4 regions of the Pseudomonas sp. E141 genome follow, and region 1 is predicted to be linked to each of the others. Evidence: predicted binding sites of a transcription regulator. Region 1 holds the regulator's gene; each other region holds the start of a gene.
The links. Region 1 encodes FliA, which starts transcription of late flagellar genes. Its sites were predicted from a motif close to CTAAAGTTTNNNNNNNNNNNGCCGNTAA; they were not measured.

Region 1 (5,214 bases):
CAACTCAAGACCCTTGGCCGGATCCTCAATGTGTCGGTGACCCATGTGGATCCGGGCCAGTCCCTGGCCCAGGCGCTGGAACCGCTGCTGCGCAAGCGCGTCGTGCTGATCGATACCGCCGGCCTGCAAGCCAGCGATCCGGCCCTGCGCATGCAGCTTGAAAGCCTGGCCGGGCGTGGGATCCGGTCAAAAAATTATCTCGTGTTGGCAACCACCAGCCAGAAACAGGTTCTAACCGCCGCATACCACAGCTACAAACGCTGCGGGCTGGCCGGCTGCATCCTGACTAAGCTGGACGAAACGGCAAGCCTGGGCGAGGTGTTGAGCCTGGCGATCGGTCATGATTTACCGGTGGCCTACCTGACCGACGGGCCGCGGATCCCGGATGATTTGCATCTGCCGCGCCGTCATCAACTGGTCAGTCGTGCCGTGAGTGTGCAAATGCAGGAAGAACCCAGCGAAGAAGCCATGGCTGATATGTTCGCTGATATCTACCACAGCCCGACCAAGCAGGTCGGCTGAGGTAATCATGAATATTTTTTGTACCTACATCGATGGTCTGCCATGCATTGTTCCTTCATGCGAGCGCGCAGCCAGTAATGTGGCCTCCGTCTAAGTAAGACAAGGTAAAGAACGAACATGGGCAGCATGCATCCCGTACAGGTGATCGCGGTGACCGGCGGCAAAGGTGGCGTCGGCAAGACTAACGTGTCAGTGAACTTGTCCCTGGCTCTGGCAGAGCTTGGCCGACGGGTCATGCTGCTGGACGCCGACCTGGGCCTGGCGAACGTCGACGTGCTGCTGGGGCTCACGCCCAAGCGCACGCTGGCGGACGTGATAGAGGGCCGCTGCGAACTGCGCGACGTGCTGCTGCAAGGGCCGGGCGGGATTCGCATCGTGCCGGCTGCCTCGGGCACCCAGAGCATGGTTCACCTGACCCCGGCTCAACACGCCGGCCTGATCCAGGCCTTCAGCGACATCGGTGACAACCTCGATGTGCTGGTGATCGACACCGCTGCCGGTATCGGTGATTCGGTCGTCAGTTTCGTACGCGCTGCCCAGGAAGTCTTGCTGGTGGTCTGCGACGAACCGACGTCCATCACCGACGCCTATGCCCTGATCAAGTTATTGAACCGTGACTACGGCATGAACCGCTTCCGCGTCCTGGCCAACATGGCCCAGAGCCCGCAGGAAGGTCGCAACCTGTTCGCCAAGTTGACAAAGGTCACGGATCGTTTCCTGGACGTCGCCCTACAATACGTCGGCGCTGTGCCCTACGACGAAAGCGTACGCAAGGCCGTCCAGAAGCAACGTGCGGTTTATGAAGCCTTTCCCCGTTCCAAATGCGCACTGGCGTTCAAGGCTATTGCCCAGAAGGTTGATACCTGGCCACTGCCAGCCAACCCTCGCGGGCATCTGGAGTTTTTCGTCGAGCGTCTCGTGCAACAAACAGCAGGGCCCGTGTTATGACAGCCAGCGGTTACAACCATCTCTACAAGAAATCGGCACGGGACGCCCAGTACGAATTGATTGAGCGATACGCGCCTCTGGTCAAGCGTATCGCCTATCACTTGCTGGCGCGGTTGCCGGCCAGTGTCCAGGTTGAAGACCTGATCCAGGCGGGCATGATCGGCCTGCTCGAAGTGTCGAACAAATACGACGCGAGCAAGGGCGCCAGTTTCGAGACCTATGCCGGTATTCGCATTCGCGGGGCGATGCTCGATGAAGTCCGTAAGGGTGATTGGGCGCCGCGTTCGGTGCATCGCAATACCCGCATGGTCAGTGACGCCATTCGCGCCATTGAAGCTAAAACCGGGCGTGACGCTAAAGATCACGAGGTTGCGGCCGAACTCCAATTGAGTCTCGATGATTATTACGGGATTTTGAACGATACCTTGGGCAGTCGCCTGTTCAGTTTCGACGACCTGCTGCAGGACGGCGAACACGAAGGGCTGCACGAGGACGGCGCGAGTGCTCACATGGAGCCATCGCGTGACCTGGAAGATGAGCGTTTCCAGAGCGCGCTGGCGGATGCGATTGCCAATTTGCCGGAGCGTGAGCGACTGGTCTTGGCGCTGTACTACGACGAAGAGCTGAACCTCAAGGAAATCGGTGAGGTCCTGGGTGTCAGCGAATCGCGGGTCAGCCAGTTACACAGCCAGTGCGCGGCCCGTTTGCGGGGGCGTTTGGGGGAGTGGCGAGCGCGCTGACAGCAGTGTGGGGACACTGCGAACGAGGCTGGCCTGGCATGTGCTGAGCCAGTCTTTCTCTGTTGTCCTCCAGACCGTTGTCGAGTGTTGTGCCGGATTGATTGAAATGGCGCGTTCAGGTGCTGGGCGCGTTTAAGACTGCTTGGAGGTCGAATTGGACAAGAACATGAAAATCCTCATCGTTGATGACTTCTCAACGATGCGGCGGATCATAAAAAACCTGTTGCGTGACCTTGGGTTCACCAACACGGTCGAGGCCGACGATGGCACCACTGCCATTCCGGTTCTCAACAGCGGAAGCATCGACTTTCTGGTGACTGACTGGAACATGCCCGGCATGACCGGTATCGACTTGCTGCGCCACGTGCGCGCCGACGAAAAACTCAAGCACCTTCCGGTGCTGATGGTCACTGCCGAAGCCAAGCGCGAGCAGATCATCGAAGCGGCCCAGGCCGGTGTGAACGGCTACGTGGTCAAACCCTTCACGGCCCAGGCGTTGAAAGAGAAGATCGAAAAAATCTTCGAACGCATCGGTTAACGGCGCCACGGGGGAGCTATGGATAACGAATCTTCAATGGGTGATTTCGAATCGACCCTGAAAAAACATGCCCGCGAACTGGTCGACAGCCTTGAGAAAGGCCGCTTTGGCGATGCGGTTCAAATGATCCATGAGCTCAACCAGACCCGTGACCGCGGTCTGTATCAGGAAGTGGGCAAGCTCACGCGTGAACTGCACAGCGCGATTGTCAATTTTCAGATCGATCCGAACATGCCGCAGGCCGAGGAGGTCTCGCAGATCACCGACGCGACCGAGCGTCTGGGTTATGTGGTCAAGCTGACCGAGGCCGCGGCCAACCGCACCATGGACCTGGTGGAGAACGCAACGCCGCTGGTCAATGGCCTGAGCGATGAAGCCCAGGCCTTGAGCACCGACTGGGGTCGCTTCATGCGGCGCGAAGTCGGGGCTGAAGAGTTTCGCGAGCTGGCCCGTCGGGTCGACGGTTTCCTGACGCGCAGTAGCGCCGAGAACCGCGCCGTGGCGAGCAACCTCAACGACATTCTGCTGGCTCAGGACTATCAAGACCTGACCGGCCAGGTGATCAAGCGGGTGACCCAACTGGTCACCGAAGTGGAAAGCAACCTGCTCAAACTGGTGTTGATGGCCAGCCAGGTAGACCGCTTTGCAGGCATCGAACACGACCGTGAAGCGATGCTCGCTGAAAAAGATCCACAAAAACATCTCTCTCAGGGTGAAGGTCCGCAAATTCATGCCGATAAAAGAGAAGACGTTGTGTCCGGTCAGGACGATGTGGACGATTTGCTGTCCAGCCTTGGATTTTAGGTTTTAGACCTCTAGGAGCACCCATTAATGAGCTTCGGCGCCGATGAAGAGATCCTTCAGGATTTCCTGGTTGAGGCCGGCGAGATTCTAGAGCAACTGTCCGAACAGCTGGTCGAGCTGGAAAGCCGACCTGATGATGCGGATCTGCTCAATGCAATTTTTCGCGGTTTCCACACTGTAAAAGGAGGCGCCGGCTTCCTCCAGCTCAATGAGCTGGTGGAGTGCTGTCACATTGCCGAAAACGTGTTCGACATCCTGCGCAAGGGTGAGCGTCGCGTTGACTCGGAATTGATGGACGTGGTGCTCGAAGCGCTGGATGCGGTCAACAGCATGTTCAGTGAAGTGCGCGAGCGCTCGCCGATCACCGCTGCTACGCCTGAGCTGCTCGCCGCGCTGTCGCGCCTGGCCGAGCCGCAGTCGGCTGACGAAGCTGCACCGGTAGCCGCGCCAGTGGTTGAGGAACCGGTCGCCGAGGAATCAGGCGACATCACCGATAACGAATTCGAACAACTGCTGGACTCGCTGAACGCCGTCAAGGCTCAAGCCCAGGCTCCGGCAGCGCCTGCTGCCCCGGCTGCGCCGGCCGCCGATGCCGCCGCCAGCGATGAAATCACCGACGCCGAGTTCGAGTCGCTGCTCGATCAGCTTCACGGCAAGGGCCAGTTCGCCGTGGATGCCGTCGCCCCCCCGAGTGCCCCGGCCGCCCCGAAAGCGGCGGGCGACAACTCCGATATCACCGACGATGAGTTCGAGGCTTTGCTCGATCAGTTGCACGGCAAGGGTAACTTCGCCGTGGACGCACTGGATTCGGCTATCGCCTCCGCGCCGACCCCAGCCAAGCCTGCCGCCGCAGCAGCGGGCAGCGACCTGATCAGCGATCACGAATTCGAATCACTGCTCGACGAACTGCACGGCAAGGGCAAGTTCAGCGAAGTCGGCACCGCCTCAACAGCCACTGCGCCTGCCGCCACTGCCACAGCGGCTGCGCCAGCGGAGAAGGCCGCGGCCAAACCCGCCGCCAAGGCACCGGAACCGAAGGCTGAGACACCCAAGCCTGCTGCCGCTGCCCCGGCGCCAGCCCGCGCACCGGCGGCCGCGCCGGCGGAAAAGCCGGCCAGCGAAGCCGAGACCACTGTACGGGTCGACACCGCTCGCCTGGACGAGATCATGAACATGGTCGGCGAACTGGTGCTGGTGCGTAACCGCCTGGTGCGCCTGGGCCTCAACAGCCAGGACGAAGCCATGGCCAAGGCCGTGTCGAACCTGGACGTGGTCACGGCTGACTTGCAGACGGCGGTCATGAAGACCCGGATGCAGCCGATCAAGAAAGTCTTCGGGCGCTTCCCGCGCCTGGTTCGCGACCTGGCACGCCAGCTCAAGAAAGAAATCAACCTGGAACTAGTGGGCGAAGAGACCGACCTGGACAAGAACCTGGTCGAGGCTCTGGCCGATCCACTGGTCCACTTGGTGCGCAACGCGGTCGACCACGGTATCGAGTCGCCGCAAGAGCGCGAAGAGTCAGGCAAGCCCCGCAGCGGCAAGGTGGTATTGGCCGCCGAGCAGGAAGGCGACCACATCCTGCTGTCGATCTCCGACGACGGCAAAGGCATGGACCCGAACGTACTGCGCTCCATCGCGGTGAAGCGCGGTGTGATGGACAAG
Region 2 (5,214 bases), 1.3 Mb from region 1:
AGGCTGCTAAACCCGATCGCTGAACTGACAGCGACCTGCAAACGTTAGGCCCCAGGCCCCAGGCGCACAAGCCGGCGGATTCTGGCGTAGTTGTAGGCAATGGTGCAAGGCTCCGTAGCCTTGGGATGACGGATTGTGGGGCGCAGTATTTTTGTAGGTATATCCGTTATTTAGGTAACGGATATTCACACAACCCTAACACCACACCGGGTCAAACCCTGAACCGCCCCACCAACGTCTGCAAATGAACCCCCAACCGCGCCAATTCAGCGCTCGAAGCGGCCGTCTCTTCACTGGACGACGCAGTTTGCTCCGACACATCGCGCACATTCAGCACGCTGCGGTTGATCTCCTCGGCCACGGCACTCTGCTGCTCGGCCGCAGCGGCGATCTGCTGGTTCATCGACTGAATGGCCGAGACCGTGCGGGTGATGTTTTCCAGGGATCCACCGGCGCGGCGGGTCAGTTCGACGCTGTTGTCAGTCAGGGTGCGGCTGTTGTCCATGATGGTCGCGACCTGCTCGGTGCCCGACTGCAGGCCGACGATCAGTTCTTCGATTTCTTCAGTGGACTTCTGAGTGCGCTGGGCCAGGCTGCGGACCTCGTCAGCCACCACCGCAAAACCACGTCCGGCTTCGCCCGCACGGGCCGCTTCGATGGCCGCGTTGAGGGCCAGCAGGTTGGTTTGCTGGGCTACGGACTTGATCACGTCCAGTACGCTGCCGATCTTGTCGCTTTCGCGCTTGAGGTCGCCCATGGCTGTGGTGGAGTTACCCACTTCGAGGGCCAGGCGTTCGATCTGGGCGATGGCTTCGCCGACCACTTTTTCACCCTCGCGTGCCTGCTGGTCAGCCGCGACGGCCGCTTCGGAAGCTTCCTCGGCATTGCGCGCCACTTCTTGCACTGTGGCGGTCATTTCGTGCATGGCGGTGGCGACCTGGTCGGTTTCCACTTTCTGGCTGTTGACCCCGGCGCTGGTCTGTTCGGTCACGGCCGAGAGTTGTTCGGCGGCGCTGGCGATTTGCGTCACGCCGTCGCTGATGCCGCCGATCAATTGCCGCAGGCCCACGGTCATGCTCTGCATGGCGCGCTGCAATTGGCCCAGTTCGTCGCGGCGCTCGGAGGTGAGGTTGTGGGTCAGGTCGCCCGCGGCAATGCGCTCGGCGACTTTGAGGGTCTGGTCCAGCGGGCCGACGATCTGCCGGGTGATGACCAATGCTGCGATCACGCCGAACAACATGGCCAGCACGGCAGCCGATACCAGGACGGTCTTGGCCTGGGCGGCGTCCTGGTCGCGCACGGCGGTCTGGGACACGGTCAGGCTTTTGCTGGACTCAAGCAATACTTCGCCTTGCTCGGTCATGCGCTTGAGCGCCGCGGCGGTATCAAGCTGGGAATCGCGAAACTGACTGACCGCCGCACGGTAGGCGTTGATCGAATCGCTGGCTTGCTGCAGGTTGGCGGAGTGCTCCTCAGGCAACTGCGCCGGTAGGCGTGCGAGAAGTTTGAGGGCATCGGTAATGGCGTCAAGGGCCGGTTGCTGGGCTTCGTTCTTACCGCTGTAGGTGTAGCCGCGAACCTGATAACGCGCTTGCTGGATCGCCTTGCTCAGGGATACCACGCTGTTGAACTGGGCGACGTTCTCGCTTTGCAGCGTGGCTTTTTCAACCTCGGCGACGCGGGCCACGGCGTTGTCGGCGCTGGCGCCGAGTTTGCTGCGGGCATCTTCGCGGCTGACGGTGGCGCTGGCCATCTCGGCGAAGGCGCTTTTGTACTCGGCCACAGCGGCCAGTTGTTTGTCGATCAGTGCCACGTCGGCCGGCTGCTCGATCATCTGGCGGGCTGCGGTCAGGCCGGTCTCGAGTTTGGCAAGCAGATCGTTGACTTCCTGCGGACCGTTTTCACCCCGCGTGGTGTAGTAGTCCAGGCGTGCCAGGCGCAGGTCCTTGCTCAACTCGTTCAGGCTGGAAATGTAGCCCAGCTTGTCGCCACGGCTGATGACATTGCCCAAGCCGCTCCAGCCGGTGAAAGCGATCATCAAGGTTAGAAATAGCACCAGACCGAAGCCGAAGCCGAGTTTGCGATTGACGCTTACGTTTCCCAGACTCTGGGTAAGCATTCGGAACATGCTGATTTCTCCCTTGCTGCACTGAATTGGTTTTATGGGAGCTGTATCGGCGGGGCGGGAGGGATCTGTAGAAATGAACTGAGGATCCTGGTGCTCGCCACAAAAAACGGGCAAGCGACAGGGGTTCAGAACAGCCGTGCGAGCAGCGCGGTAACGGCGGTTTCGACGCGCAGGATGCGTTCGCCCAGTTGTACCGGTTGCAGTCCGGCCTTGGCCAGCAGGTCAATTTCGTAAGGAATCCAGCCGCCTTCGGGGCCGATGGCCAGGGTCACGGGTTCGTCCAGCGCGCGAGGGCAGGGGGGGTAGTTCCCCGGATGACCGACCAGACCGCGGGTGCCATCCACCATGGCCGGCAGGCGGTCTTCAACGAAGGGCTTGAAGCGCTTTTCGATGATGATCTCTGGCAGCACGCTGTCACGCGCCTGCTCCAGGCCAAGGATCAGTTGTTCGCGAATGGCCTCGGGCTCCAGGAATGGAGTCTGCCAGAAGCTCTTTTCCACGCGGTAACTGTTGACCAGTACCACGCGCGGCACGCCCATGCTGGCGATGGTCTGGAACACTCGTCGGAGCATCTTCGGTCGAGGCAGGGCCAGCACCAGTGTCAGCGGCAGCTTGGCCGGCGCAGGTTGGTCGAGTGTCACTTGCAGTTCGGCTTCATGGGCTTCCAGGCGCAGCACCTGGGCCGTGCCCATCAACCCGCCGATGCGCCCGACCCGCAGACTGTCGCCGACGGCGCTGCGGTGCACTTGCTGCATGTGGGTCAAGCGGCGATCGCTCAGCACGACGCGGTCAGGCCCGATGAAGTCGGCCTCTTCAAGCAGCAGCAGGTTCACGCTTGGGTCGCTGGCGGCTGGTCGTTATGGTCGTCGACCGGCTGATCGTCTACTTCTTCCCGGCGCTTGCGCACCAGACCGCCGAACAGGATGCCGATCTCGAACAGCAGCCACATCGGCACGGCCAGCAGGGTCTGGGAGAAGATGTCCGGCGGGGTCAGGATCATGCCGACCACGAAGCAGCCGATGATCACGTACGGACGGATTTTCTTCAGGTACGCAACGTCGACCACGCCGATCCACACCAACAGCACCACGGCTACCGGGATTTCGAACGCCACGCCGAAGGCGAAGAACAGCGTCATGACGAAATCCAGGTAGCTGGTGATGTCGGTCATCATTTCCACGCCCGCGGGAGTGGCGGCGGCAAAGAACTTGAAGATCAACGGGAATACGAAGAAGTAGGCGAAGGCCATGCCGGTATAGAACAGCAGAATGCTGGACACCAGCAGCGGCACGGCAACGCGTTTTTCATGCTTGTACAGGCCTGGCGCGATGAAGCCCCAGATCTGGTGCAGGATCACCGGGATCGCCAGGAACAACGAGACCATCATCGTCAGCTTGAGCGGCGTCAGGAACGGTGACGACACGTCGGTGGCGATCATCGTCGCGCCTTCCGGCAGGTACTGGCGCAGCGGTGTGGAAACGAAGGTGTAGATCTGTTGGGTGAAGGCAAACAGCCCGGCGAAGATGACGAAAATCGCCGCCACGCAACGCAACAGGCGGGTGCGCAACTCGGTGAGGTGCGATACCAGCGGCATCGGCTGGTCGTTTTCAGGAATATCGCTCATGGGGCTCGCGGCGGCAAAGTAGGGTCGTTAGGAACGGCTGGTGCCGCCACTGTCGGGGCGGGCTCCACGGGGTTCGCGGGCGCGGCTGCTACAGGCGGCGTGTCATCCACCGGCGCCTGGGGGGCAATCGTCGGCTCGACCGCTGGCTGAACCGGTGTCGGCTCCTGCTGGGTCGGGGTGAAGATTTTCCGCGCTTCCTGCTCCAGAGACAGAATGTGTTCGTTGTGCAGTTGCCGACGAATGTCGTCGGCCCCGATTTCACGTTCAACTTCCTGTTTGATCGCATTGAAGCTGCGCTTGAGCCGCCCGATCCATAGACCTGCGGTGCGCGCAGCGCCCGGCAGCCGCTCGGGGCCCAGTACCAGCAGGGCGACGAGGCCGACGAGCAGCAGTTCAGTGAAGCTGATCCCAAACATTAGTCAGTGCTCACGAGTCTTTGCGGGCCGGCTCTTCGACTTTCTGTGCCTGCACATCGATGGTGTGCGGGGCATTCACAGGTTGAGTGGCCTGTGGGTGTACCGGTTGGCTCGGCTGCGCTGGTTGAGCTGGCGTCGCTGCCGGGTCGGCCGGTTTTTCGTCGTCGTTCATGGCCTTGCGAAAGCCCTTGATCGACTCGCCAACGTCAGTGCCCAGGTTCTTGAGTTTCTTGGTGCCGAACACCAGTACCACGACCACCAGAATGACGACCCAGTGTTTCCAGTCAAAAATACCCATGTGGCTATTCCTCTCGTAAGTTGATCAGGCGGACGGACGCGAGGCTTTCTCGACGTGCCCGGACAGACCGAAACGACGGTCCAGTTCATCCAGTACAGCCTGCGGGTGCTGCCCCAGTTGGGCAAGCATGACCAGGCTATGGAACCACAGGTCGGCGGTCTCGTAGATCACGTCACTGCAGTCGCCGCTGATGGCGGCGTCCTTGGCGGCGATGATGGTCTCGACCGACTCTTCACCGACCTTTTCCAGAATCTTGTTCAAACCCTTGTGGTACAGACTGGCGACATAGGAACTGTCGGCCGCTGCGCCTTTGCGCTCTTCCAGCACCTGGGCCAGGCGGGTCAGGGTGTCACTCATGGGTATGTCCTGAATAAATGGCGTGCGGGTCCTTGAGCACCGGGTCGACGGTTTTCCAGTCGCCGTTCTCGAAGACGCGATAGAAGCAGCTTTGACGGCCGGTGTGGCAGGCGATCTCACCGACCTGCTCGACCATCAGGATGATGACGTCGCCGTCGCAGTCCAGGCGCATCTCGTGCAGGTGCTGCACGTGCCCGGATTCTTCACCCTTGCGCCACAGCTTGCCACGCGAACGTGACCAATAGATGGCGCGGTTCTCGGCGGCGGTCAGGGCCAGCGCTTCACGGTTCATCCAGGCCATCATCAGCACGCGCCCGGTCTTGTGATCCTGGGCGATGGCCGGCACCAGGCCGTCAGCGTCCCATTTGATCTCGTCCTGCCAGTTTTTCAT
Region 3 (5,214 bases), 2.8 Mb from region 1:
GGCTCAAACCACTGGTGGTGTTGGTGACGCTCATGTGACTCGCCCCTTATCACTGACCGAGGGTCAGGACCTTCTGCATCATGGTTTTGGCGGTGTTCATCATTTCGACGTTGGTCTGGAACGAACGACTGGCGGAAATCATGTCGGCCATTTCTTCAACGACGTTCACGTTCGGGTAATAGACGTAGCCCTTGGCGTCGGCGGCCGGGTGGTTCGGCTCGTAGCGTGCGTCGAGGTTGCTCTGGTCTTCGACCACGCCGAGCACCTGCACACCCTGCCCTGCGGCGTCCTGCTCCTGGAACAGCGAGTCGCTGCCGCCGGATTGGCCGCCCTGGAACATGGTGGCGAACACCGGGTGACGGGCACGGTAGGTCTGGTCGATGCTCGACGACACGGTCTCGGCGTTGGCGATGTTACTGGCGACGGTGTTCAGACGCGTGGTCTGGGCACTCATGGCGCTGCCGGCAATGTTGAATACGCTCGCAATCGACATGACTTACTCTCCGCGCAGGGCCGATACCAGCCCTTTGAATTTGCTATTGAGCAGGGTGAAGCTGGCCTGGAAGTTCACGGAGTTTTCCGTGTAGTTGGACTGTTCCAGTTGAGCGTCCACGGTGTTCTGGTCGATCGAAGGCTGCATCGGCGTGCGGTACATCAGCGACTCATCGGCATTGCCCAGGCCTTCGGCTTCGATGTGACGGCTGTTGGTCATGTTCAGGGCGAAGTGGCCGTTCTTGGCCTTCTCGTTCTGCTCGGCGAGCACTTTGGAGAAGTCCAGGTCCCGAGCCTTGAAGTTCGGGGTGTCGGCGTTGGCGATGTTGTTGGCCAGGACTTCGGCACGCTGGGCTCGGAAGCTCAGGGCCTTTTCGTGGATGCCGAGCGCTTTATCGAAACTGATGCTCATGTTGGAAACCTTCGGGTGACCAGAATTTACGTACGATGGACATAGCAAGCGTCGTGCCACTTTCAAAAAGCCCATAAACCGGGGCTTTGCGGGCATCGGCAAAGCGGCAATGCCAGAAAAGCGGCAATCGGTTTCCGCTGGCTGCCGCTTTTCTGCCGCTTTCACCCAGGCAATGGGGATCAAATGTGGGAGCGAGCTTGCTCGCGATAGCGGTGTGTCAGTCAACATTGATGGCGTCTGCAATACCGCTATCGCGAGCAAGCTCGCTCCCACAGGAGGCTGTGGTGCATTGGAAAAAACCGGCAGGCAAAAAAAACGGGAGCCTTTGCGGACTCCCGTTTTTTTCCCAACCCAAGCAAATCACTTCGCCTGATAGATGATCCCAGGACTGCACTGCACCATCTGGTAGTGGTCCGGCAAACCGTTCAATGCCTCGGAGGCGCCGAGGAACAGGTAGCCGCCCGGTTTGAGCGTGCTGTGGATGCGCAGCAGGATGTCTTTTTTCACTTCGGCAGAGAAGTAGATCAGCACGTTGCGGCAGAACACGATGTCGAACTTGCCCAGGCTGGCGTAGCTGTCCAGCAGGTTGAACGAGCGGAATTCCACGCGGTTCTTGATCGGCGCCTTGACCACCCATTTACCCGGCCCTTTGGGGTCGAAGTAGCGTTGCAGGCGATCAGGCGACAGGCCGCGGCCGATGGCCAGGCTGTCGTATTCGCCAGTCTTGCAGTTGTTGAGCATCGTTCCGGACAAATCGGTGGCGACGATTTGCACGCCCATTTTCAGCTGGCCGATATTGGTCCGCTCGAACTCATCGATGGACATCGACAGCGAATAGGGTTCCTGTCCCGACGAACAGGCCGCCGACCAGATCCGCAAGCGTTGCCCCGGACTGGCCTTGATGGCCGCCGGCAGCACCCTGTTCTTCAACACCTCGAACGGATAGGTGTCGCGAAACCACAGGGTTTCGTTGGTGGTCATGGCATCCACCACCATCTCGCGCAACCCACTGCGCGGCTGGGTCTGGATGCGCTGGACCAGTTCGCCCAACGATTTCAGGCCCTGTTGCTCCATCAACTTATTGAGACGGCTCGACACCAGGTATTGCTTGTTTTCACCAAGCAAAATGCCACAGGCTTTTTCCAGGAAGACCCGGAACTGTTCGAAATCCAAATTACCCGTAGACAAAATACCGCCTCTTTCATCGTATTGACTTGCCGGGCGCACAACGCGCCCAACCTTTATTCTGCAGCCTTGATGCGCTCGACTACCCGGGAAGCCAGGTCATCGGGCCGGAACTTGGCCAGGAAATCATCGGCCCCCACCTTCTTGACCATCGCCTGGTTGAAAACACCGGACAACGAGGTGTGCAAGACAATATGCAGCTTTTGCATGCGCGGGTCGTTGCGGATTTCCGACGTCAGGGTGTACCCGTCCATCTCCGGCATTTCAATGTCGGAGATCATCATCAGAAACTCCTCTTCCGGTTTCTTGCCCTCTTCCACCAGCTTGCGCAGGTAATCCAGGGCCTGGCGTCCGTCGTTCAACGCTACCACTTCGACACCGACCGTTTGTAGACAACGGGTCACCTGCTTACGTGCCACCGAAGAATCATCAACCGTCAGCACCCGCAGCGAAATCGCCTTGTGCTGGGTTTCGGCGTCGACCACCCCCACGGAAATCGTTTCCGGGGTCGGCGCCACTTCGGCGAGGATTTTCTCCACGTCGATGATTTCAACCAACTGGTTATCGACCCGGGTCACCGCCGTGAGGTAGTGATCGCGACCGGTACCCTTGGGCGGCGGATGGATCTCCTCCCAGTTCATGTTGACGATGCGCTCCACCGAGCGCACCAGGAAGCCCTGGGTCTTGGTGTTGTACTCGGTGATGATCACGAACGGATTGCTCTGATCCAGAAGCCGGCCCGAACCGGTCGCCATCGCCAGATCGAGAATCGGGATGGTCGCTCCGCGGATATTGGCCACACCGCACACGACGGGGCTGGACTTGGGCATCAGGGTCAGCTTCGGGCACTGGAGCACCTCGCGAACCTTGAATACGTTGATCCCGTACATCTGTTGGCCGTCGAGACGGAACAACAACAGCTCCAGGCGATTCTGACCGACCAGCTGAGTGCGCTGGTTCACCGAATCCATTACTCCCGCCATGCCCTGACTCCTACCTAACGCTAATGTGTCCGACGCGCATTCATCACTAAACGGCACGGGGCTTGCTATTGAACCGGCATGAACGCACAAACGACATTTTTTCGACGCCTGACCACTCACTGCCGCCACTGGCTCGGTGCACTGTTGGCTGCCTGCCTGCTCGCTTTGGGCGGCCCTGCCTTTGGTGCTGTTCCGGTTACCTTGCCTGATCTCCTTATCGGCGTCACTCAGGGCTTTCTTGAATTCACCGTAGAAGACTACCTGGCAACCAGTCAAACCGAAGGTCGCTACGAAATCGAAGTCAACCAGCTCGACCCGCGCCTGCGCATGCCCATGTGTGACAAGGAATTGACTGCGTCTCTGGAGAGCCCGGCCAGACCACTGGGCCGGGTCACGGTGAAGCTGCGGTGCGACAGCGCCGCGCCCTGGACGGTGTTCGTGCCCGCTCAAGTGCGCCTGTTTCGCGAAATCGTCACCACCACCCGTCCGCTCAAGCGGGCCGGGATCGTCGAGCCTCAGGACGTGACACTGCGTGAACGGGATGTCAGCCAGATCAACCAGGGATTCCTGACCTCCGTCGATCAGGCCATCGGTCAGAAACTTGTCCGACCAATGGTCGCCGACCAGGTCATTACCCTGGTCCACCTGGAACAAGCCGAAGTGGTGCGCAAGGGCGATCAGGTGGTCATCACCGCCCGCAGCGGGACCCTGGCCGTGCGGATGCCGGGCGAGGCTTTGTCCAACGGCGGCATGCGAGAACAGATTCGGGTAAAAAACCTTAATTCCCAACGCGTTATCAAGGCGCAGGTAATGGCCCCAGGCCATGTGGAAGTGGCTATGTAGCGATCGGGTGGAAATGGGTAGAGAGCTGGCGCTTGCCCACGGTGTTCCCTAGACTGTGCCTTACGCAAAGGCAAGCGCAGACCTGCGCACGTTCATTGAATAAATGAGCCTAAAGTTTTTTTGGGGATGGCCGAAAACATGGCAAGCGTCCAAATACCCAGAGGTTTTTTACCATGGTCATCGATTTCAATCGTTTAAACAGCTCTTCACCGCTAACAGGCACTACGCGCCCTAACGCCAGCAAGGAAACCGTCGAAACCGACAAATCCGCGCCGGCCGAACAAGCCGCCACTGTCAGCAACGGGGAGTCGGTACACCTCAGCAATGAGGCTCAGCAGTTGCAGAAGGTCACTGACAAGCTGCGCGATCAACCTGTCGTCGACAACGCCCGCGTGGCCGAGTTGAAAGCAGCAATCGCCGATGGCAGCTATAAAGTCGACAGCAACCGTGTAGCCAGCAAACTGCTCAACTTCGAAGCCCAGCGCTAGGCCAACGCCTGCGCCAGGCTTTTGGACGCTTAAGACCTAAGGCCAGCCATGCACGACACTAATTTGTTGCAACTGATCACCGACGACTTTGCCCCGGCGCAACAATTGCTGGAGCTATTGCAGGCCGAGTCCCTGGCATTGCACGGTCGCGACATGCCGTCGCTGGAGAATATCCTGGCGCAGAAACAGGCATTGATCATTCTGCTCGATCAGCATGGCCGCAAGCGCAGCGAGATCCTCGCCAGCCTCAACCTGCCCGCCAATCGCGATGGCCTTGAGCAGCTGGCCAGCCAGTCGTCGGTGGGCGATCAACTGTTGTCCCAAAGTGAAGTGCTCAACGACCTGCTCGCTCAATGCCAGGCCGCCAACACTCGCAACGGACAGTCGATCCAGGTTCAGCAAGCCGCCACCGCCAACCAGTTGCGCATTCTCAACGGCGGTGAAATCCCGACGCTCTATGACGCTCGCGGTTCGACCGCCAAGATGGTCAAGCACCGCCCGCTCAGCCAGGCATGAAACGAACAGTGCCGGCGCTCTATCAACGCGCGACACATGCTGGCAAAATGCTGGCTACTCGTCGTATTTTGCCTGGAGATTGACCCACCGTGTTCAATGCCTCAAACGCGGATGATGCTCCGCAGCCGCCCAAGGTCCTCGCCACGCCCCTGGAAATTTCCGGCAACCTGCGGATGCTGCAAGATAGCCATGACCCGCTGATCATCACCTTCCACGAACGCAGCCAGCGCTTCCAGAGCTATCTGGTCGATGTCGACCGGGAGCGTAACGTCCTCGCCCTGGACGAAATGATCCC
Region 4 (5,214 bases), 2.9 Mb from region 1:
CCTGATCAAGAACAAGCGCAGTGCCCGGCAGGACATGGCTGTGGCCGCTGCTGCCAAGTAAGCATCCTTGAAATACAACAAACCCGGCACTTGGCCGGGTTTGTTGTATTCAGACTCATGCTGATCCCTGTGGAAGCGAGCCTGCTCGCGATGGCGCCAGCACATTCAGCATTGATGCAAGCTGACCCACCGTCATGGCGAGCAGGCTCGCTCCCACAAGGGTTGGTCGCTGTCTTGGGGATTCGCGGTATTCTGTGGGTCCTGATACCGGACCTCTTTTTCCATGCTGGCAATTTCCAACACTGTGCACATCCCGGACGCCGAGATCGAACTGACGGCCATCCGCGCCCAAGGCGCCGGCGGGCAGAACGTCAATAAGGTGTCCAGCGCCGTGCACTTGCGCTTCGACATTGCGGCCTCGTCCTTGCCCGATTTCTACAAGGAGCGGTTGCTGGCGCTGCGCGACAGTCGCATCACCAGCGACGGCGTGTTGATCATCAAGGCCCAGCAATACCGCACCCAGGAACAGAACCGGGCCGATGCCCTGGAACGCCTGACCGAGCTGATCCTCAACGCCACCAAGGTCGAAAAGAAGCGCCGTCCGACCAAACCGACCCTGGGCTCGAAGAAACGTCGCCTGGAATCCAAGACCAAGCGCGGTTCGATCAAAGCCGGGCGCGGCAAGGTGGACTTCTAGTTTTTCTCCCGCTCCTGGCGATGCTTCGGCGCCTGGCGGTACAGATAGAGACTCAGCAACAACCCGCCCAAGGCCGCCAGCGCGGCGAACAAAAAGATCGAAGCAAAACCGAAACCTGCGGCAATCGCACCGGCCAACGGCCCGGTAATCCCCAGGGACAAGTCAATAAACAACGAGTAGGCGCCCACCGCCGCGCCACGGCTGGAGGCGGGTACCAGGTTGACCGCTTCCACCCCCAGCGCCGGGAACACCAGGGAAAAACCGAAGCCGCTCAATGCCGCGCCGGCCAAGGCCCAGTGCGCATCAGGCGCCAGCCAGAGCAACAACAAACCCAGGGTTTCCACCGACAGGCAGGCAATCGCCACCCGGAAGCCGCCCAGGCGGTTGATCAAATTACCGAACAGCAAGCGCGCGCCGATGAAGCTGGCGCCGAACAGGCTCAGGCACAGCACAGCGTTGTCCCACTGCTGCGTGGCGTAATACAGGGTGATGAACGTGGCGATGGTGCCAAAACCGATGGAGCCCAGGGCCAGGCCGCAGCCATGGGGCAGGACGCGTCCGAGAACATGCATGAAAGGCAGCCGTTCGCCAGTGACAATGGGCGCCGCCGTTTTCGGCCAGGCCAGCGCCAGCCCCAGCAACGCCAGCAAAATAATGCTGACGCCCATGCTCCACAGCCCCAGGGATTTCACCAGCCACACCCCCAACGGCGCGCCAATCGCCAGCGCGCCGTAGCTGGCGATACCGTTCCAGGAAATCACCTTGGCGGTGTTCGCCGCGCCGACCCGGCCGATGCCCCAGCCAATCGATCCCGAGCCTACCAGGCTTTCGGCGCTGCCCAGCACCAGGCGGCCAATCAGCAGGCTGATCAGGCTCAGCGTCGGTAGGTTTGACGTCCAGGCAGACGCCAGCATGAACACACCGCTCAGCCCGCAACCGGCGAGGCCGAACATGACCGCGCGCTTGCTCCCCAGGTTGTCGATGATCCGTCCGGCATAAGGACGACTGAGGAGGGTGGCCAGGTACTGGACGCTGATTACCAACCCGGCGATCACCGCGCCAAAACCCAGTTCGCCGTGGACGAACCCGGGCAACACGGCGAGGGGAATGCCGATATTCAGGTAGCCAATGAAGGTGAACAGAACGATGGAAACGACTTGCAGCGTGACCGCCAAGGGGCGCTGGGTATCTGGCATGGGTAAAGAGTCCACGGAGCAGCAGGATAGATAGGCTGCTTATGATAGCGGTGCCTGCGACCGTGAAGCGTGGAAAAGTAAAACTATTTGCCGGTTGGCGCTGGGTTGCCGTCTTGTCCGGCCACCAGGTGGGTGGTGACCAATGCAGCGATGGCGTTTTCTTCAGTTTCGAAACGTGCCAGCAGGGCAGCTTGTTTCTCCGGGGAAAGGCGCGTCCAGATATCGACCATCTTTTCGGCGGTGCCGATCAGGACGCTGGCTTGGGCTTCGCTGAAGGTAGGGTCATCGGTCATGGGGGCTCAGGATTCAGGCAGTGTGGAAAGCGCATCTTAGCGCTTTCCACACGGTCTGGTCGTGCGGGTGAATCAGTCTTCGCTGTCGGCCTGGCGGCGTTCAGTGGCTTCTTTGGGCTCGGGTTGCTGGGCGTCTGGTTGCCCTCCGGCTTGTAGCGGGGTCGTCTGCTCAGTTTCGTGCAGGCTAGGGAAGGGGAGATTAGGAATCTCGTGCATATCGCGCTCCTCGCAAAGTCTGTTGGTAGATCTGGTAGATCCGCGCTTTTACAAAGCTTGGGCAGGATACAGCAGAAGAAATGACAAAAAGACTTTTAAGTTCCGTTGCGGCGACAAAAGGGCTTGTCTGGACAGGACATGTCCAATCATCAAACACCTGCTACCGGTCGTCGCGAAGGCTCAAGAATACGCCCCGCGGGTCGATGGCTTGTACATATCCCGCATTCGGTTGCGACACTGCAAACCACGAACATGGAGGTCGGGACGTGTCGTCCGTGAGCTTGGCTCTTTCTTCTTTTCAAGAGATTTCCCTCCATGTTTCTACAAAAATCCCTGAGAGCGCAGATTCTCGCCTTGCTCAGTGGCAGCCTGCTGGCGATGTTGCTGATTGCCCTGGCGTCTTTCCATTTCCTCTCCAACGGCGTCCAGAACTATCGCAACCTAATCGATGGCCCGTTGCGTGCGTCGCAGTTGATCGATGAGGCCAACCTGCAATTCAAGGTGCAGGTCCAGGAATGGAAGAACGTTCTACTGCGCGGCAAGCAGCCGGCAGACCTGGCTAAATACTGGAAGCAGTTCGAAGATCGCCAGCATGATGTCCAGGGCATTCTTGGCCAGTTGATCGCCCTTGAAGGGGTTGCGACACCCATCAAGACTCGGATCGAGGGTCTGCGAGACGAACACCGTCAATTGGGTGCGGCCTACCAGAAGGGCCGTGATGCGTTTGAGACGGCGGGCGGCGATGCGGCGGCGGGTGATGCGGCGGTCAAAGGTGTGGACCGCGCGGCCAGCGAGCAAATGAGTGCGCTGGTGGTGGAGTTGCGCAAGCTTGCCAGCGAACAATCGGCGCAGATCAGTGCCGGTGCCGATCGCACGATTATGCTGGGCACTGTGATCATGCTGGTTTCCGGCCTGCTGATCGGGCTGTTCAGCCTGTGGCTGGTCAATCGCAACCTGGTGCAGCCGATCCGCAACCTGATCGAATACGTGACCCAACTGAGTCGCGGCCGTTTCGCCGAGCGGGTAGTCAGCAACCGGCAGGACGAATTGGGTGACCTGGCGCTGGCCGCCAATACCCTGCGCGACTTTCTCGCCGAAACCTTCTCGCGTCTGCAGCGCAGTGCCACGGAACTGGACAGTGCCAGCGGCGAGCTTAATGCCATCGCCAGCCTGATGAGCCAAGGCACCAGCGAGCAATTCGAACGCACCGACCAGGTGGCGACGGCGATGAACGAAATGTCCGCCACCGCCCAGGAAGTCGCTCGCCATGCCGCCGACGCGGCACAGGCCGCCGATGACGCCGATCACTCGGCGCAGCAGGGCGAGAAGGTCATGCAAGGGACCATTCATACCATCACCCGCATGCGCGGTGAAATCGCCAACACGGCCACGGTCATCCGCCAGTTGGAAACCGATAGCGGGCGCATTGGCAAGGTGCTGGAAGTCATCCGCGGTATCGCCGAGCAGACCAATCTGTTGGCCCTCAACGCTGCCATCGAAGCGGCGCGGGCTGGCGAGGCTGGACGCGGTTTCGCGGTGGTTGCCGATGAGGTGCGCAGTCTGGCCCAGCGCACCGCCTCGTCCATCATCGAGATCAACCAGATTATCCAGACCGTGCAAACCGGTGCGGTGGACGCAGCCCAGGCCATCGAGAGCGGTCAGTCGCGCAGTGAAGAGAGCGTGGAGCAGGTGACTCAGGCCGGTGTGATGCTCGAACGCATTACCCAGGCCGTGGAAGCGATTCGCGACATGAATCGTCAGATCGCCACTGCCGCAGAAGAGCAGACCTCGGTGGCTGAAGACATCTCGCGCAACCTGACCGAAATCACCTGCATCGCCAGCACTAACCTGGACAATGTGCAGCGCACCGAAGCCGCGAGTCGGAACCTGCACGGTTTGTCGGGGCAGTTGAATGAAGTGACGGCGCGGTTGAGTGCCTGATCACTGTGAGAGTCAGTTGTTCGAAGACGTAAAAAAAGCCGCGCAACCTTAAGGTTGCGCGGCTTTTTTGTTGTTCAATCAAGTGTCCTGTTTGTTGGACAGAACTTTGCCGGTAGTGGCGTCGAAGTCAACATCAAACTCTTTGCCATCGGCGGTTTTCAGTTCAACTTCATATTCGTAACCGTTGAAGTGGTTGTCCAGGTCGGTGTCGGTGATGGTTGCGCCTGGGTGCAACTTCAGGGCTGCTTGGTTCATCTCTTCCAGCGGCTTGATTTTTTCGTTCTTGACCAACTCAGGAATCTGGTCGACTCGAACATCAGCCTGGGCCAGGCCAGCGGTGAGGGTCAGGGCTGCGGCGGTGAACAGGGCAGTCAAAGTTTTCATGTGTTCTTTCCTTGCTGTGATTAAGGGGTGTGTCGTTTAAGTGGCTTCAGATTAACTTTGGCAACTTAATTCACCCTTAATTCAGTAACCGTTGTTCTCCAGCACCTGCGCCACGCTGCCTGTTTCGGGACGCTTCAAGTATTTGAGCAGTTCGCTGGCGCGGTTGGTAAAGATGCCATCCACTCCGGCCTCCAGCACTTTTTTGAAGTCCACCGCTTCATCCACCGTATAAACGTGCACCAACAAACCCTGGTCATGGGTGTATTGGTTCATCCACGGCTGCACCAAGTCCGAATAACTCTGGCTGCCGCCTTGAGTCAACGCGGCGGACGGCCCGGTGCCGATAGCGCCTTGTGCCTTGGCAAATTGGACCCATTGTTCAAACTCGGCGTTGTCCTTGGGCTGCTGTTTGGCGTAATAGGCCGCCTTGTCCGTTTCGCCGGACTCGGCAAACGTCACCTTCGACTTGGCCTCGATGTAGCCATCG

Region 2: the regulator FliA is predicted to act here: its motif matches at 2,172-2,199, upstream of GKKCFE_RS00475 (methyl-accepting chemotaxis protein).
Region 3: the regulator FliA is predicted to act here: its motif matches at 4,025-4,052, upstream of flgM (flagellar biosynthesis anti-sigma factor FlgM).
Region 4: the regulator FliA is predicted to act here: its motif matches at 2,582-2,609, upstream of GKKCFE_RS19450 (methyl-accepting chemotaxis protein).

The regions. Positions count from the first base shown of each region.
Region 1 covers NZ_CP084024.1:1,395,068-1,400,281, forward strand. The annotation lists gene flhF (flagellar biosynthesis protein FlhF) at 1-522, shown strand, start outside; gene fleN (flagellar synthesis regulator FleN) at 640-1,470, shown strand; gene fliA (RNA polymerase sigma factor FliA) at 1,467-2,210, shown strand; gene GKKCFE_RS06360 (chemotaxis response regulator CheY) at 2,377-2,748, shown strand; gene GKKCFE_RS06365 (protein phosphatase CheZ) at 2,767-3,552, shown strand; gene GKKCFE_RS06370 (chemotaxis protein CheA) at 3,580-5,214, shown strand, end outside.
Region 2 covers NZ_CP084024.1:109,426-114,639, forward strand. The annotation lists gene GKKCFE_RS00475 (methyl-accepting chemotaxis protein) at 212-2,119, opposite strand; gene GKKCFE_RS00480 (16S rRNA (uracil(1498)-N(3))-methyltransferase) at 2,254-2,961, opposite strand; gene tatC (twin-arginine translocase subunit TatC) at 2,958-3,752, opposite strand; gene tatB (Sec-independent protein translocase protein TatB) at 3,749-4,168, opposite strand; gene GKKCFE_RS00495 (twin-arginine translocase TatA/TatE family subunit) at 4,179-4,466, opposite strand; gene GKKCFE_RS00500 (phosphoribosyl-ATP diphosphatase) at 4,491-4,823, opposite strand; gene hisI (phosphoribosyl-AMP cyclohydrolase) at 4,816-5,214, opposite strand.
Region 3 covers NZ_CP084024.1:4,227,757-4,232,970, forward strand. The annotation lists gene flgD (flagellar hook assembly protein FlgD) at 1-34, opposite strand, end outside; gene flgC (flagellar basal body rod protein FlgC) at 50-493, opposite strand; gene flgB (flagellar basal body rod protein FlgB) at 497-904, opposite strand; gene cheR (protein-glutamate O-methyltransferase CheR) at 1,265-2,092, opposite strand; gene GKKCFE_RS18935 (chemotaxis protein CheV) at 2,146-3,072, opposite strand; gene flgA (flagellar basal body P-ring formation chaperone FlgA) at 3,151-3,915, shown strand; gene flgM (flagellar biosynthesis anti-sigma factor FlgM) at 4,089-4,403, shown strand; gene GKKCFE_RS18950 (flagella synthesis protein FlgN) at 4,452-4,919, shown strand; gene GKKCFE_RS18955 (flagellar brake protein) at 5,009-5,214, shown strand, end outside.
Region 4 covers NZ_CP084024.1:4,344,290-4,349,503, reverse strand. The annotation lists gene GKKCFE_RS19475 (amino acid permease) at 1-61, shown strand, start outside; gene arfB (alternative ribosome rescue aminoacyl-tRNA hydrolase ArfB) at 284-697, shown strand; gene GKKCFE_RS19465 (MFS transporter) at 694-1,893, opposite strand; gene GKKCFE_RS19460 (hypothetical protein) at 1,977-2,186, opposite strand; gene GKKCFE_RS19455 (hypothetical protein) at 2,259-2,402, opposite strand; gene GKKCFE_RS19450 (methyl-accepting chemotaxis protein) at 2,718-4,343, shown strand; gene GKKCFE_RS19445 (PepSY domain-containing protein) at 4,422-4,727, opposite strand; gene GKKCFE_RS19440 (glycerophosphodiester phosphodiesterase) at 4,809-5,214, opposite strand, start outside.